3 regions of the Rhizobium sp. BK289 genome follow, and region 3 is predicted to be linked to each of the others. Evidence: predicted binding sites of a transcription regulator. Region 3 holds the regulator's gene; each other region holds the start of a gene.
What was found. Region 3 encodes HrcA, which represses chaperone genes, less so after heat shock. Its sites were predicted from a motif close to GTTAGCACTCNCNNNNNGNGAGTGCTAAC; they were not measured.

Region 1: groES (co-chaperone GroES) is a predicted target of HrcA. The motif match lies at 3,073-3,101, and genes of this name have one in related genera.
Region 2: groES (co-chaperone GroES) is a predicted target of HrcA. The motif match lies at 2,524-2,552, and genes of this name have one in related genera.

What each region holds. Positions count from the first base shown of each region.
Region 1 covers NZ_JACHZO010000022.1:16,047-21,095, forward strand. Annotated here, with positions in the region: gene FHT84_RS29060 (hypothetical protein) at 1-246, shown strand, start outside; gene FHT84_RS29065 (methyl-accepting chemotaxis protein) at 261-2,192, opposite strand; gene FHT84_RS29070 (aspartate-semialdehyde dehydrogenase) at 2,698-2,970, opposite strand; gene groES (co-chaperone GroES) at 3,250-3,564, shown strand; gene groL (chaperonin GroEL) at 3,621-5,049, shown strand, end outside.
Region 2 covers NZ_JACHZO010000008.1:116,431-121,479, reverse strand. Annotated here, with positions in the region: gene FHT84_RS17120 (sodium:solute symporter family protein) at 1-17, opposite strand, end outside; gene FHT84_RS17115 (DUF3311 domain-containing protein) at 7-204, opposite strand; gene FHT84_RS17110 (bifunctional riboflavin kinase/FAD synthetase) at 338-1,321, opposite strand; gene FHT84_RS17105 (TIGR01459 family HAD-type hydrolase) at 1,337-2,185, opposite strand; gene groES (co-chaperone GroES) at 2,610-2,906, shown strand; gene groL (chaperonin GroEL) at 2,981-4,621, shown strand.
Region 3 covers NZ_JACHZO010000005.1:173,284-178,332, reverse strand. Annotated here, with positions in the region: gene raiA (ribosome-associated translation inhibitor RaiA) at 210-785, shown strand; gene ptsN (PTS IIA-like nitrogen regulatory protein PtsN) at 874-1,338, shown strand; gene grpE (nucleotide exchange factor GrpE) at 1,429-2,070, opposite strand; gene FHT84_RS11675 (GFA family protein) at 2,282-2,716, shown strand; gene hrcA (heat-inducible transcriptional repressor HrcA) at 2,740-3,828, opposite strand; gene rph (ribonuclease PH) at 4,000-4,716, shown strand; gene FHT84_RS11660 (VOC family protein) at 4,930-5,049, shown strand, end outside.

The DNA.
Region 1 (5,049 bases), on a different contig from region 3:
GCCTACATCATCGAGGGAACAGGCTCCCATCACGGCGCGCTCCTCTCTGTGGAGCTGCATGTCATAGATGGGATTTCAGCTATTGAGTGCTGGTCGGCCAGAGCAAGTGGTTCGAGATTTCAAAACCGTCTCTCCAGCGCATACCCGCCGTCGCAAAACCGCCACACACTTTGCGCGACGGCCTTAGCCAATGTTCGGATTGCTGTCATTTGGCAGAGCGTGCGAACAAGCGCTCCTCTGCCCTGAGCTCCATGGTGCGCCTAGAACTCCGTCCACTCGGAAGCGACTCGGCCGCCGGCGGCGACCGCTCTGCGCGCCATTTGCGCAACCGGCTCGGCGGATGAAGCGCGCCGCGATGGCTCTGCCATGGCGCGCGCCGTTTGTCGCAGGATCGCCGAGCTGGCGGAGGCTGCGGCTTCGAGGCGGAATTGAGATACGAGTTCGCTCAGCTTGCTGGCCTCAGCGGCAAGTGCGGCGGAGGCTGCCGTCGACTGCTCGACCATCGCCGCATTCTGCTGTGTCGTCTGATCCATCGTATTGACCGCGGCATTGACCTCGGCAAGGCCTGTCGACTGCTCCTTGGCGGATGCGGCGATGGCGTTCATGTGCTGGTTTATGCCCGAGATACGCTCACCGATTTCCTTCAGCGCGACACCCGTTTCACGCACGAGCTTCACGCCACCATCGACTTCGGCCGAAGAAGCATTGATCAGCGCCTTGATCTCTTTTGCCGCCGCCGCGGAGCGCTGCGCCAATTCCCGCACTTCCTGCGCTACGACCGCAAATCCCTTGCCAGCTTCGCCGGCGCGCGCCGCTTCGACACCGGCATTGAGCGCAAGCAGGTTGGTCTGGAAGGCAATATCGTCGATCACGCCGATGATGTTGGAAATCTGCTGGGAGGAACTCTCTATTCGCTGCATGGCTTCCTCGGCCTTGCTGACGACGTCGGCCGACCGTGTGGCGCTATGATCGGCAGCCGTTGCTGCCGCCCGTGCTTCTTCCGTCCGCTTGCTCGAATTGCTTACATTGACCGTAATCTGATCGAGGGCGGCGGCGGTCTCTTCAAGCGATGCTGCCTGCTGCTCCGTTCGGCAGGAAAGATCGTTGGCTCCGGAAGAGATCTCCTGCGTGCCGCTGTCAATCGACACGATGCTCTCGGCAATCGCCTGCAATGTGCTGCTCAATTGCTGCAGCGACGTGTTGAAATCGTGGCGAAGAGCTTCGAAATCGGGGGCGAATGGCTCGTCGAGCTGGAAGGAAAGATCCCCGGAGGCCAATCTCTTGAGCCCCATGGCAAGACCGGATGTTGCGGCCCGCAGACGCTCCGCCGCATCGGCTTCCGCCTGCTGCTGGGCAGCGATCCGGTCGGCTTCCGCCTGCTGACGGTCCCTTGCGGCGTCCGCTTCGAGCTGGCCGTTGGCGATCGCTGCCTTGCGGAATACGTCAACGGCCTGCGCCATCGTCCCTATTTCGTCGTGTCGGCCGATGCCCGTGCAAGCGATATTGGTATCGCCGCCCGCGAGCTTGGCCATGTCCACGCAAAGCGCCAGGATGGGTTTGCACACCGTCCTGCGGAACAATACGAAGAGCATGATGGCGAACAGCGCTGTCAGCCCTAGAAGCCCCTGCATGAAGCCGCGAATGAAATTTGCTGTGCGGGTACTCTCTGCCGAGATCGATTCCGATACCTTTTCTATCTGATCGCCCGCGTCCTCCATGGCAGTTTCCAAAGCGGAAAACTGCTTCATGAAATCGGGCAATGCCTTCAAGGCGCCGGCCGAATCCTTCTCCGCCGTCGCGACCATTTTGGTTGCGTTGTCGATATAGGCCAGCAACGGAGGTTCGACGCTGGCGAGCACCTTTTGGGTGTCCGGATCCGTCGCGAGCGCCTTGTTGGCCTTGATCATCTCGCGAAATGACGTGACATGTTCCGACAGATCCGAGTTGACTGCTTCAAAGCCGATGCCGGATGCGGGATCGGAAGCAAGCAATGCAGCCAGCACATCCGCCCTCAAAGCGTCATGCATCATATCTGCCTGCATGTGATTACGCAGGATCTGAGCCGATCCTGCGATTTTCTCGGCATTCTGCGTCAGGGTCGAGGCGGACCATATGCCCACACCGGTTGCGCCGCCCGCAATCACAAATATTGCCACACTTGCAAGGATGATTTTCTGCTGGATCGATGCCATGAAACATATCCCAAGATTTCCTCAAGAGAAGGATGTGGGATCGTTGTTAATTATCCGTCAAAATATGTCGATCACTAATAATTTTTATGCTCAATGATCGAAATACAACTAAGATGATATTATTTAGTTTTATACACACCGCCAAGAGTTGATATTTCACGTCGATGAGAAAATATACATCAAGATAGACCTGATAAATACTACTATAACACCTATGGGTTCACCGAAGGGCTCTCCGGAAGTTCTCCCCGGGAGCGGACCGTTGAGTTTTGGCGCACCGCGGTATGTCTAATGATGCTGTTGGGAATGATGCTGACGTCCGCCGATGCCGACCTATGTGCCCTACGCAAAGGCCTGTGGTTCTGACGGATCGGCGGCAATGCCGGCAGCGATGTCCCGCTTCGGCCATGTTAGTCGACATCGCCGCAAAGTGGCTATGGCCTTCAATGAGCTCATTGGGTCTCGGCTTTCGAAGACCTTAGAAGGGAGAATGTCGGCTTCACCCTCATTGCAGCTTGAACTCACCCTCGACCCGGCGCCATTCGTTTGGTCCGATCAGACGCTGGTGGGTATAGCGGACGGAATGCAGCGGCCCGTCGAGGCTCGCTTGCCAGAAGTCCAGAAACTTGTGCATTTCAGGAAAATCAGGCGCAAGATCATAGTTCTGCCAGACATAGGTCTGCAGGACGGATTCGAATTCGGGAATGCGGTAGAGGATATGCGCGGTGGTAAGTCCATAGCCATTGAGCTGATGCTCCAGATCCGATGAAAATCGCATGCTTCATCTCCGTTTCATGACAGTCGGATGGTGGCGCAAATTTTTACGGCCCTCAACGGGATTTCCAACGCATAATGCCAGTTTCCTGTTCCTTTCCAGTGTGTTAGCAGCCACTCAAAATGAGTGCTAATTTTTTCTTCTATCCCTCTTGAAATCGAAAAATCCCAAAACCAGATCATTTCGCGCAAAAAGCTCCAACGAGGTTTTGCACCCGCCCGGACTGGTCATCCGGTCCGGTGAGGGGATCAACGTCATCTTTTTTGTCTTACGGAGGAAAATATGTCGTTCCGACCGCTTCATGATCGCATTCTCGTCCGCCGCGTCGATTCGGAAGAAAAGACCAAGGGCGGTATCATCATTCCCGACACTGCCAAGGAAAAGCCGCAGGAAGGCGAGGTCATCGCCGTCGGCCCGGGCGCGCGCAACGAGTCAGGCCAAATCCAGGCACTCGACGTGAAGGCGGGAGATCGCGTCCTGTTCGGCAAATGGTCTGGCACGGAAATCAAGATCAACGGCGAAGATCTGCTGATCATGAAGGAAAGCGATGTCATGGGCATCATTGAAGCCCAGGCTGAGCAGAAACAGGCCGCCTGAGCACCTGATCAGGAAACAATCAGTCAATAATAGCTGCCTATTGAGGAGTTAAAGAAATGGCTGCGAAAGAAGTCAAATTCCACAGCGACGCCCGTGAACGCATGCTGCGTGGGGTCGACGTGCTCGCCAATGCCGTCAAGGTGACCCTTGGTCCGAAGGGACGTAATGTGGTCATCGACAAGTCCTTCGGCGCACCGCGCATCACCAAGGACGGCGTTTCCGTCGCCAAGGAAATCGAACTGGAAGACAAGTTCGAGAACATGGGCGCCCAGATGCTACGCGAAGTGGCATCGAAGACCAACGATCTCGCCGGCGACGGCACCACGACCGCGACCGTGCTTGCCCAGGCGATCGTCAAGGAAGGTGCGAAAGCCGTTGCGTCCGGCATGAACCCGATGGACCTGAAGCGCGGTATCGACATTGCCGTCGATGCGGTGGTCAAAGAGCTGAAGACCAATGCGCGCAAGATCACCAGCAATTCCGAAATCGCGCAGGTCGGTACCATTTCGGCCAATGGCGACAAGGAGATCGGCCAATATCTCGCCGAGGCGATGGAGAAGGTCGGCAATGAAGGCGTCATCACGGTTGAAGAAGCCAAGACCGCCGAGACCGAACTCGAAGTCGTCGAGGGGATGCAGTTCGACCGCGGCTATCTCAGCCCCTATTTCGTGACCAACGCGGACAAGATGCGGGTCGAGTTCGAGGATCCCTATATCCTCATTCACGAGAAGAAGCTCTCCAACCTGCAGGCCATGCTCCCGGTTCTCGAAGCCGTCGTTCAGACCGGCAAGCCGCTCGTCATCATCGCTGAAGACGTCGAAGGCGAAGCGCTTGCGACCCTCGTTGTCAACAAGCTGCGCGGTGGCCTCAAGATCGCTGCCGTCAAGGCTCCGGGCTTCGGCGACCGCCGCAAGGCCATGCTGGAAGACATCGCCATCCTGACGGGCGGCACCGTCATCTCCGAAGATCTTGGCATCAAGTTGGAGAATGTCACCCTCGACATGCTCGGCCGTTCCAAGAAGGTTTCGATCGAAAAGGAAAACACGACGATCGTCGACGGCGCCGGTGCCAAGTCCGACATCGAAGGCCGCGTTGCCCAGATCAGGGCTCAGATCGAGGAAACCACCTCCGACTACGACCGCGAGAAGCTGCAGGAACGTCTTGCCAAGCTCGCTGGCGGCGTTGCCGTCATCCGCGTCGGCGGCTCGACCGAAGTCGAAGTGAAGGAAAAGAAGGACCGTGTCGACGACGCGCTCCACGCGACCCGTGCGGCTGTCGAGGAAGGCATACTGCCAGGCGGCGGGGTTGCCTTGCTTCGGGCGATCAAAGCACTCGACGGGCTCTCCACACAAAACGATGACCAGCGTGTCGGCGTCGATATCGTGCGCCGTGCCATCGAAGCACCGGTGCGTCAGATCGCGGAAAATGCCGGTGCCGAAGGCTCGATCATCGTTGGCAAGCTCAGAGAGAAGAGCGACTTCTCCT
Region 2 (5,049 bases), on a different contig from region 3:
TCGATATCAGTCGTCATGGCGCATGCTCCGGTAGGCGATCCACGTCAGGATTGCTGTGATCGGCACCCAGGCCAGCTGGTACCAGTAGAAGAAGGGGAAACCGAACAGCACCGGATCGTGGCTGTTGTAGAAGGGAACCCAAAGCAAGCCTATGTAGGGAATGACGAGCAGCCAGCAGGCCGCCGTCCCGAAACGTTTGTCCATCTCGTGCGCCTTTCGGAAAAATGGGTGCCGCGACTCGCACCCAGCTATATGAGCATTGCAGCATCTTCCTACCCGCTCAAGGCAAAAACATACTGCACTGCCACGATCTCCGCGCGCAGCATGCCCAATAAAATCAGTCGAAGGCGATGACGCGATCGAGATCGCTCAGCGGCTGAACGCCGGCGAGCAGCGCCCGCGCCTCTTCCTCATCCTTGCGGATCTGTGCGACCAGCGGATCGAGGCCGTCGAACTTCAGTTCGGGACGGAGATAGCCGAAAAAGGAGACGGAGCAGACCTGGCCGTAGAGGTCGCCGCTAAAATCGAAGACGAAGGTCTCAAGCAGCGGCGCGCCATTGTCCGTTACCGTCGGGCGGCGTCCGTAGCTGGCAACGGCGTCACGAATGACGCCATCGGCTGTGCGGAAGCGTACGGCATAGATGCCAGATTTCAGCGATATTTCCGATGGAAGCCGCATGTTTGCCGTGGGGAAGCCGAGCGTGCGGCCCAGCTTCTCGCCGCCGATGACAGGCGCCTCGACAGTGAAGCGGTATCCAAGCAGACCGGCAGCCTGGGCAACATCGCCTTCGGCCAGGAGCGAACGGATGCGGCTGGACGAAATGACCTCGGTATTCTCATCGCGGAAAGCGTCGATAAGTGTCACGCCGAAGCCATTGTGACTGCCAGCATTCATGAGAAAAGCCGGACCGCCCTGGCGATCATGGCCGAAATGGAAATCGAAACCGGTGACGACTTCGGAAGCATGCAGCCAGTCGATCAGGATCGAATGGACGAATTCATCCGCCGAACGCTGCGAGAAGGTTCTATCGAAGGGATATTCGATGACGGCGTTGAAACCGAGGGCTTCCAGGAGACGCGCTCTCAACGGTGCTGGTGTCAGCCGAAAGACCGGCTGTTCGGGCTTGAATATGGTGCGCGGATGCGGCTCGAAGGTCAGCACGAGGGCTGGAATGCCGCGTTCCCTGGCGATCTCCAATGCGCGTGTAAGCACGGACTGATGGCCACGATGTACGCCATCGAAATTGCCGATGGCGACGACACCGCCCTTCAAGGTATCGGGAAGCGGCTCCCGGGTCTCGTTGCGATGGAAAACGGTCATCGTCTACCACTCTCCTCAGACAAGGCGCGGCATCCACCACCTCGGCGAAGCCTGCTCGCGCGCCAGGAAGGCGCCAAGAGCGGCCTCATCCGTGTGGCCCTCGACGACATATTCGCGGGCGTGGATGCCATGGCTGATATAAAGAAGATCGAGGCCGTAATCGAGCGCGCCGCGCACGTCGGTCGGCATGCCGTCGCCGATCGCCACCACGCGCGACAGCGGAAATTCGCTCTTCACCTCGCGTGCCGCGGCGATCGCTGCATCGTAGATCGGCCGATGCGGCTTGCCGGCGATGCGCGTCTGGCCGCCGAGCCGCTCGTAATAGGCGGCCATGGCGCCGGCGCAAGGGATCATCCGGTGGCCGCGTTCGACCACGAGATCCGGATTGGCGCAGATCAGCGGCACGTTGCGGGCCGACCAGGCCGTCAGCATCTCGGTGTAATCGTCAGGTGTTTCGGTTTCGTCATCGAAAAAGCCGGTGCAGACGATGCTTTCCGCCTCGCCGGCCTCGACGCGCTGAACGTCCAAGCCTTCCAGGATGCCGATATCGCGCTCCGGACCGAGCAGGAACACCTTCTTCGGTCCCTCGGCGATCAGCTTGCGGGTGACATCGCCCGATGTGATGATGCGATCGTAAACGCTGTCAGGAACACCGATCGCCCGCAGCTGCTCGACGACCTTCGGAGCGACGCGCGGAGAGTTGGTGATGAGGACGACAGCAAGGCCTTTGCCGCGGGCCGCTTCGAGCGCGATGGAGGCCTCCTTGTAAGCCGTGACGCCGTTATGGAGTACGCCCCAGACATCGCAGAGCGCAACATCATAAAGTCCGCCGATGTCGCGAAAGCTCTCGATCCGTTTGCCCATGCCGTCCTCGCATCAAATAAATCACGGGCTGACATCGCAAACCGGCCGGCAAATTACAAGAGCGGCATGCAAGGTTTTTGCGGCGCACAAGGCCTGAGAAGAAGACATGCGCAAGGTCGGCGAGCGGCAAGATTGCGCAGCGGAAGCAATGATATGACGCTCTGGAAAAGGCACGACCTGAGCCTTCTTCACGGGGGCAAAATGAGAGAACATTTGCAACGACGTGCTACGCGGCACCGCCTTGGGCGTTAATCATCCTCGAAACAAGGCGATACGCGCCGCAAAAAATTCACAGTGCTGTCCTTGACTCGTCCGGAAGCCACCCCTAAATCACCGTCGCTAGCACTCTCCGAGGATGAGTGCTAACAAAATCCATACGGATCTCCGCTGATCCGTGAATGTCATTTGATCGAGGGATTAGACAATGGCAAGCACCAATTTCCGCCCCCTTCATGACCGCGTCGTCGTTCGTCGCGTCGAGTCGGAAGAAAAGACCAAGGGTGGCATCATCATTCCCGACACCGCCAAGGAAAAGCCGCAGGAAGGCGAAATCGTCGCCGTCGGTTCCGGTGCTCGCGATGAATCCGGCAAAGTCGTAGCACTCGACGTCAAGGTTGGCGATCGCGTTCTGTTCGGCAAGTGGTCCGGCACCGAAGTCAAGCTCAACGGCGAAGACCTTCTGATCATGAAGGAAGCCGACATCATGGGCATCATCGGCTAATCTGGCCGGTTCCCTTTTCCGATAAAGCTGACGGGCCTTAAAACCCGGACAACGCGAATTCAGGAGTTCAAACAATGGCAGCTAAAGAAGTAAAATTCGGCCGCGGCGCCCGCGAAAAGATGCTTCGTGGCGTCGACATCCTCGCTGACGCAGTGAAGGTCACGCTCGGCCCGAAGGGTCGTAACGTCGTTATCGACAAGTCCTTCGGCGCACCGCGCATCACCAAGGACGGCGTTTCCGTCGCCAAGGAAATCGAACTGGAAGACAAGTTCGAGAACATGGGCGCCCAGATGGTCCGCGAAGTCGCTTCGAAGACCAATGACGTCGCCGGTGACGGTACCACCACTGCAACCGTTCTCGCCCAGGCTATCGTTCGCGAAGGTGCCAAGGCTGTTGCAGCCGGCATGAACCCGATGGACCTGAAGCGCGGTATCGACCTCGCCGTTGCAGAAGTCGTCAAGGATCTCCAGGCCAAGGCCAAGAAGATCAACACCTCGGAAGAAGTTGCCCAGGTCGGCACGATCTCCGCAAACGGCGAAAAGCAGATCGGTCTCGATATTGCTGAAGCCATGCAGAAGGTCGGCAACGAAGGCGTCATCACGGTTGAAGAAGCCAAGACCGCCGAGACCGAACTCGAAGTCGTCGAAGGCATGCAGTTCGACCGCGGCTACCTCAGCCCTTACTTCGTGACCAACCCGGAAAAGATGATCGCCGACCTCGAAGACGCGTTCATCCTCCTGCACGAGAAGAAGCTCTCGAACCTGCAGGCCATGCTTCCGGTTCTCGAAGCCGTCGTTCAGACCGGCAAGCCGCTCCTCATCATCGCTGAAGACGTCGAAGGCGAAGCGCTTGCGACCCTCGTTGTCAACAAGCTGCGCGGTGGCCTCAAGATCGCTGCCGTCAAGGCTCCGGGCTTCGGCGATCGCCGCAAGGCCATGCTGGAAGACATCGCCATCCTGACGGGCGGCACTGTCATCTCCGAAGACCTCGGCATCAAGCTCGAGTCGGTCACCCTCGACATGCTCGGCCGTTCCAAGAAGGTTTCGATCTCCAAGGAAAACACGACGATCGTCGACGGCGCTGGCGCCAAGTCCGACATCGAAGGCCGCGTTGCCCAGATCAAGGCTCAGATCGAAGAAACCACCTCCGACTACGACCGCGAGAAGCTGCAGGAACGTCTTGCCAAGCTCGCTGGCGGCGTTGCCGTCATCCGCGTCGGCGGCTCGACCGAAGTCGAAGTGAAGGAAAAGAAGGACCGCATCGACGACGCTCTCAACGCGACGCGCGCTGCTGTTCAGGAAGGCATCGTCCCGGGCGGCGGTATCGCTCTCCTGCGTTCTTCCACGAAGATCACCGCCAAGGGTGAAAACCAGGATCAGGAAGCCGGCGTCAACATCGTTCGCCGTGCCCTGCAGTCGCTGGTTCGCCAGATCGCTGAAAACGCTGGTGACGAAGCTTCGATCGTTGTCGGCAAGGTTCTCGACAAGAACGAAGACAACTACGGCTACAACGCCCAGACGTCTGAGTTCGGCGACATGATCGCCATGGGCATCGTCGACCCGGTCAAGGTTGTTCGCACGGCTCTGCAGAACGCAGCTTCGGTTGCTTCGCTGCTGATCACCACCGAAGCCATGATTGCTGAACTGCCGAAGAAGGATGCCCCTGCCGGCATGCCGGGCGGCATGGGCGGCATGGGCGGCATGGACATGATGTGATAGGTCAGCGGCCTAATCGCAGGAATGTCCATAAGGCTTCGCCCATGCACTTTAGTGCTTCAGGCCGCCAAACGGCCTGAAGTGGCGGCATGGACATGATGTGATAGGCCAGCGGCCTTTTGCGACTGTTCAATCCGACATCCGGAATTGACGAAGGGCGGCTTTCGAGCCGCCCTTTTCATTTGTATGCCTATGGTTTCGGCACGAGACCGGCAAGTTTCGCGCAGCGCAAATTTATGCAAATTGCCCCATTGCCGTTTTTGAAAAAGCTCCTATAAATCCCAGCGCAGCGATTTTAGAGGGTTAGCTGCAATGCACGCAAATTTTACTTATTTTCGGCACGCTTAATCAGCGACCGCGCATGATCATGATCTTGAGAATTGATAGGCGTCCGGTTTTTTTACTTGAAATGACTTCATAGACGGGAC
Region 3 (5,049 bases):
GTCCGTTAAGATGCAGTTGACTTTCGCAAGCGGCAGGGCTAGAAGCCCGCCGCAATCGCTGCAGGACAGCACGACCATGAAACTTATCCCCACCATCCAAAAGGCGGTCGATATACGCAATTTGCCTTTGACTGCGTGAAGTGCTTGGATGAGCTTGAGGCTTGGCGTAAACTGATACGCGCAATAACCACTACAAGAAGGGAAACTCCATGAGTGTGCGTGTCTCCGGTAAACATATGGAAATTGGTGATTCCTTCCGCCAACGGATTGAAGACCAGATCGGTATGGCCGTGACGAAATACTTCGACGGGGGGTATTCGGGTCAGGTAACTGTGCAGAAGTCCAGCTCGCGCTTTGCGGCCGATTGCAAGCTTCATCTCGACAGCGGCGTGGTGCTGCATGCCGCAGGGGAAGCCATGGACCCGCAACTCGCTTTCGACGCCGCGTCCGAGCGCATCGAAAAACGCCTGCGCCGCTACAAGCGCAAACTCAAGGACCATCAGGCCGGCAATCATGTGAACGGGCAGGCGGAAGTTGCCTATACCGTCATGGACGGCGTTCCGGACGACGATGAGGAGGTTCCTTCCGATTTCGCACCGGCGATCGTCGCAGAAAGCACGAAGCAATTGAAGACCATGTCGGTGGCGACTGCCGTGATGGCGCTCGACATGACCGACGAACCGCTGCTGCTCTTCCGCAGCCCCGGCAACGAACACTTGAACATCGTCTACCGCCGTCAGGACGGCAACATTGGCTGGATCGACGCGGCCAATATCAAAGGCTGAGAATAGAAGATAAGCGGCGGCTGCGCATCATGGCAGCTGGCCGCCGCTTGCCCGTCATCGGTTCTCGGCGACACGAAGGATAAAGAGAATGGCATTGGCAGATTTGCTACAGCAAGATGCGATCATCCCCGCCTTGAAGGCAAATTCCAAAAAACAACTGCTTCAGGAGTTGGCCGCCAAAGCCTCCAAGCTCACCGGATTGCCCGAGCGCGAAATCTTCGACGTCGTGCTGCAGCGCGAGCGCCTCGGCTCGACCGGCGTCGGCAACGGGATCGCCATTCCCCACGGCAAGCTTGCCAGCATCAAGTCCATCGCCGGCATTTTCGCGCGCCTTGAAGCGCCTGTCGATTTCGAGGCGCTGGACGATCAGCCCGTCGATCTCGTCTTCCTGCTGCTCGCGCCCGAAGGTGCCGGCGCGGACCACCTGAAGGCGCTCTCGCGCATCGCCCGCGTTCTGCGGGACCAGGATCTCGTCGCGAAACTCCGCGCCACCGACTCCGCCTCCGCCATCTACGCCTTCCTCAACGAGGAGCAGGCATCCAACGCCGCGTGACGACCTGCGTCGCATCTGACCAAGGCAAAAATAAGAGCCGGATGACCTCAGATCATCCGGCTCTGTCTTTTTCGCTATCGCTCTGAAAGATCAGGCGTCTTTTTCATCCAGCGGGCTGTTGGCGCCCTGCTCGGCATTTTCCACGATTTTCGGCCCACCCTTGGCGACCCCGACCATGGCCGGGCGCAGAACGCGGTCGCCGATGACGAAGCCGGCCTGCACCACTTGGACGACCGTGTTGTTCGGCACTTCAGGGTTCGGCACTTCGAACATGGCCTGGTGGAAATTGGGGTCGAACTTCTGTCCGATCGGTTCGAGCTGACGCACGCCGTGGCGCTCGAGGGCCGATAGCATCGAACGCTCGGTCATCTCGACGCCTTCGATCAGCGTCTTCAGGCCGGCGTCGCCGCCAGCGCGGGCTTCAGCCGGAATGGCGTCCAGCGTGCGGCGCAGATTATCGGCCACCGAGAGCATGTCGCGGGCAAAGCTTGCCACGGAATAGGACTTCGCATCCTTCACGTCGCGCTCGGTGCGGCGACGGAGGTTGTCCATCTCGGCAGCAAGGCGCAGGTAGCGATCGCGCAGTTCGCCGTTCTCGGCCTTCAGCAGCTCAACCGGATCTGGCTGAGACGGCTCGGCCGCATCAACGGTTTCCGCTGCATCCTGCGCGAAATCCGCTGACGTGTCGGCCGCCGTGGCGTCAGGTCCGGTTTTTGTTGTTTCGTCGGTCATGACGGTCTCCGAATTGCTTGGTCTTTGGATGTGCCCGATATCGAGGTTTGCCCGGAAAAAATCAAGGCTTTGTCGAGAAGAACAGCCAATTCGCGGCTTTGCGGGCGGCGGCAATATGCCTCCCCGCTCTTGAATGCCGTTCGAGACATCGACTGTTCAGCCCTCCTCCCCGGTGGTATGCTGAGATGCAGCACAGCGAGGGGTGAGATCAATGTCTAATGGCAAATCCCTTTCAGGCAAGTGTTTCTGTGGGGCAGTCGAAATTACTGTCGATGGCGAGCCAGTGGCGATGGGCTACTGTCATTGCGACTCTTGCCGCGAATGGTCGGCAGGCCCGGTCAATGCCTTTTCGCTCTGGCCGCCGCAAGCGGTTCACATCACCAGAGGTGCTGACAAGATCGGCAGCTACCAGAAAACCGAGACGAGCGTGCGCAAGTGGTGCACGGTCTGCGGCGGCCATCTCTTGACCGAGCATCCGACATGGGGCGTGACCGATGTCTACGCCGCCATCCTGCCCGGCCTCGATTTCCAGCCGGCGCTGCACGTCAACTATGAAACGACAGTGCTGCACATGGGCGACGGGCTTCCGAAGCAGAAGGACCTTCCGGCCGAGATGGGCGGATCTGGGATGCTGCTTGCCGATTGACCGTCACCGTCGGATCCGTCTCGTCAAATCCCCGGCCGGGTCAGCCGCGAAATCAGCTGCGCCGTATAATCGACCATGGGCACGATGCGGGCATAGTTCAGCCGCGTCGGGCCGATGACGCCGACCGCGCCGACGATACGATCATCGTCGTCACGATAGGGAGCGACGATCAGCGAGGAACCGGACAACGAGAAAAGCTTGTTTTCCGAACCGATGAAGATGCGCACCCCCGGGCCGCTTTCGGCAAGATTGAGAATCTCGATGAGGCTGTCCTTCTTTTCGAGATCGTCGAAAAGAAGGCGCAGGCGATCCAGATCCTCCGCGCCGCCGATTTCGGCCAGCAGATTGGAGTGGCCGCGCACGATGAGCTGCGTCGGCTTGCCTTCGTCATCGCCGCCGGACCAGACGGCAATGCCGCGCTCGACCAGCTGATGAGACAAGCTGTCCAGTTCCTGGCGCACGCTTTCCTTAAGACTTTGCAACTGCCGCCGCAGCTCCGGCAGCGTCTGGCCGGTCATATGGGCGTTAAGGAAGTTGGCGGCTTCCGTCAGCTGCGACGACGTCGTGCCTGCCGGCAGTTCGATGATGCGGTTTTCGACTTGATCGTGATCGCCGACGAGCACGGCAAGCGCCTTGGTCGGCTCCAGGCGAATGAATTCCACGTGCTTGAGCACCGGGTCGCTCTTGGAGGTGATGACGAGACCGGCGCCGCGCGAAATGCCCGAGAGCACCCGGCTCGCCTCCGACATCATCGATTCCATCGGCTGATCGCGATTGCTGCCGCGCACCTGCCGGTCGATATTGGCCCGATCCTCGGCGGAGAGATCACCGACCTGCATGAACGCATCGACGAAGAAGCGTAGGCCCACCTGCGTCGGCAATCGCCCGGCACTCACATGCGGCGAATAGATGAGTCCCAGCTCTTCCAGATCGCTCATGACATTGCGCACCGAGGCCGGCGAGAGCGACATCGGCAGCAGGCGCGAGAGATTGCGCGAACCCAGCGGCTCGCCATTTTCCAGATAGCCTTCGACGATACGGCGGAATATTTCCTTGGAGCGTTCGTCCAGTGCAGCAATGACATCCGAGACCGACGATGTCGTGAATACCATTTCGCTGTCAGATCCATTCCGTTGAGCCTTAGGCAAAATATAATCATTCGGTTAGCAATGGCAAAAGGGAAAATGCCGCTGGAGGCGCGGACAGGTCTCACAGCCTGCTTTTCCTTTGCAAAAGCAGGCTGTGGGTCGTAGAAGCGGTCAACGAACTTTCAGGAGAGTGGAATGCGGCCTTCAGGCAGAAAAACCGACCAGATGCGCAAGGTGTCGTTCGAGCGCAATTTTTCCAAGCATGCGGAAGGCTCCTGCCTGGTGAAATTCGGCGATACGCATGTGCTCTGCACGGCAAGCCTGGAGGACAAAACGCCGCCATGGCTGCGCAACAGCGGCAAGGGCTGGGTCACGGCCGAATACGGCATGCTGCCGCGGGCCACCGGCGAGCGCATGAAGCGCGAAGCCGCCGCGGGCAAGCAGGGCGGCCGCACGCAGGAAATCCAGCGCCTCATCGGCCGGTCGCTGCGCGCCGTCGTCGACCTCAAGGAACTCGGCGAACGCCAGATCACCGTCGACTGCGACGTCATCCAGGCGGATGGCGGCACGCGCACGGCCTCGATCACCGGCGGCTGGATCGCGCTTTATGACTGCCTGAAGTGGATGGAAAGCCGCAACATGGTCAAGGTGGAACGCGTGCTGAAGGACCACATCGCAGCCATCTCCTGCGGTATCTTTGCCGATCAGCCTGTCATCGATCTCGACTATCTTGAGGATTCCTCGGCCGAGACCGACGCCAATTTCGTCATGACGGGCAAGGGCGGCATCGTCGAGATCCAGGGAACGGCTGAGGGCGCCCCCTTCAGCGAAGAGGAATTCGCCACGCTGATGCACCTTGCCAAGAACGGCATCGCCGAACTGGTGGAGCTGCAGAAGCAGGCCATCGCCTGAGGATATCAACGAATGCGGAGCGTGCAGCCTGCCCCTCATCCGGCCCCCGAGTTCATCGATGGGTGGCCACTTTCTCCCCGCCGAGACGGGGAGAAGGGGCTAGATGCACCCTTTGTTATCCCTCTTCACCACGCTGGAATCGGACGACGATCGAGCCTGAGGTCGTCCCCTCTCCCCGCATGGGGGAGAGGGCTAGGGTGAGGGGCTGATCCGTTGAGCGATGCGACACTCACAGGCGTTCTTGAAACTGCGCTCTATGCGGACGATCTCGATGCAGTCGAAGCCTTTTATGGCGGCATACTCGGGCTGGAGAAGATATCGCGAGGCGGCAAT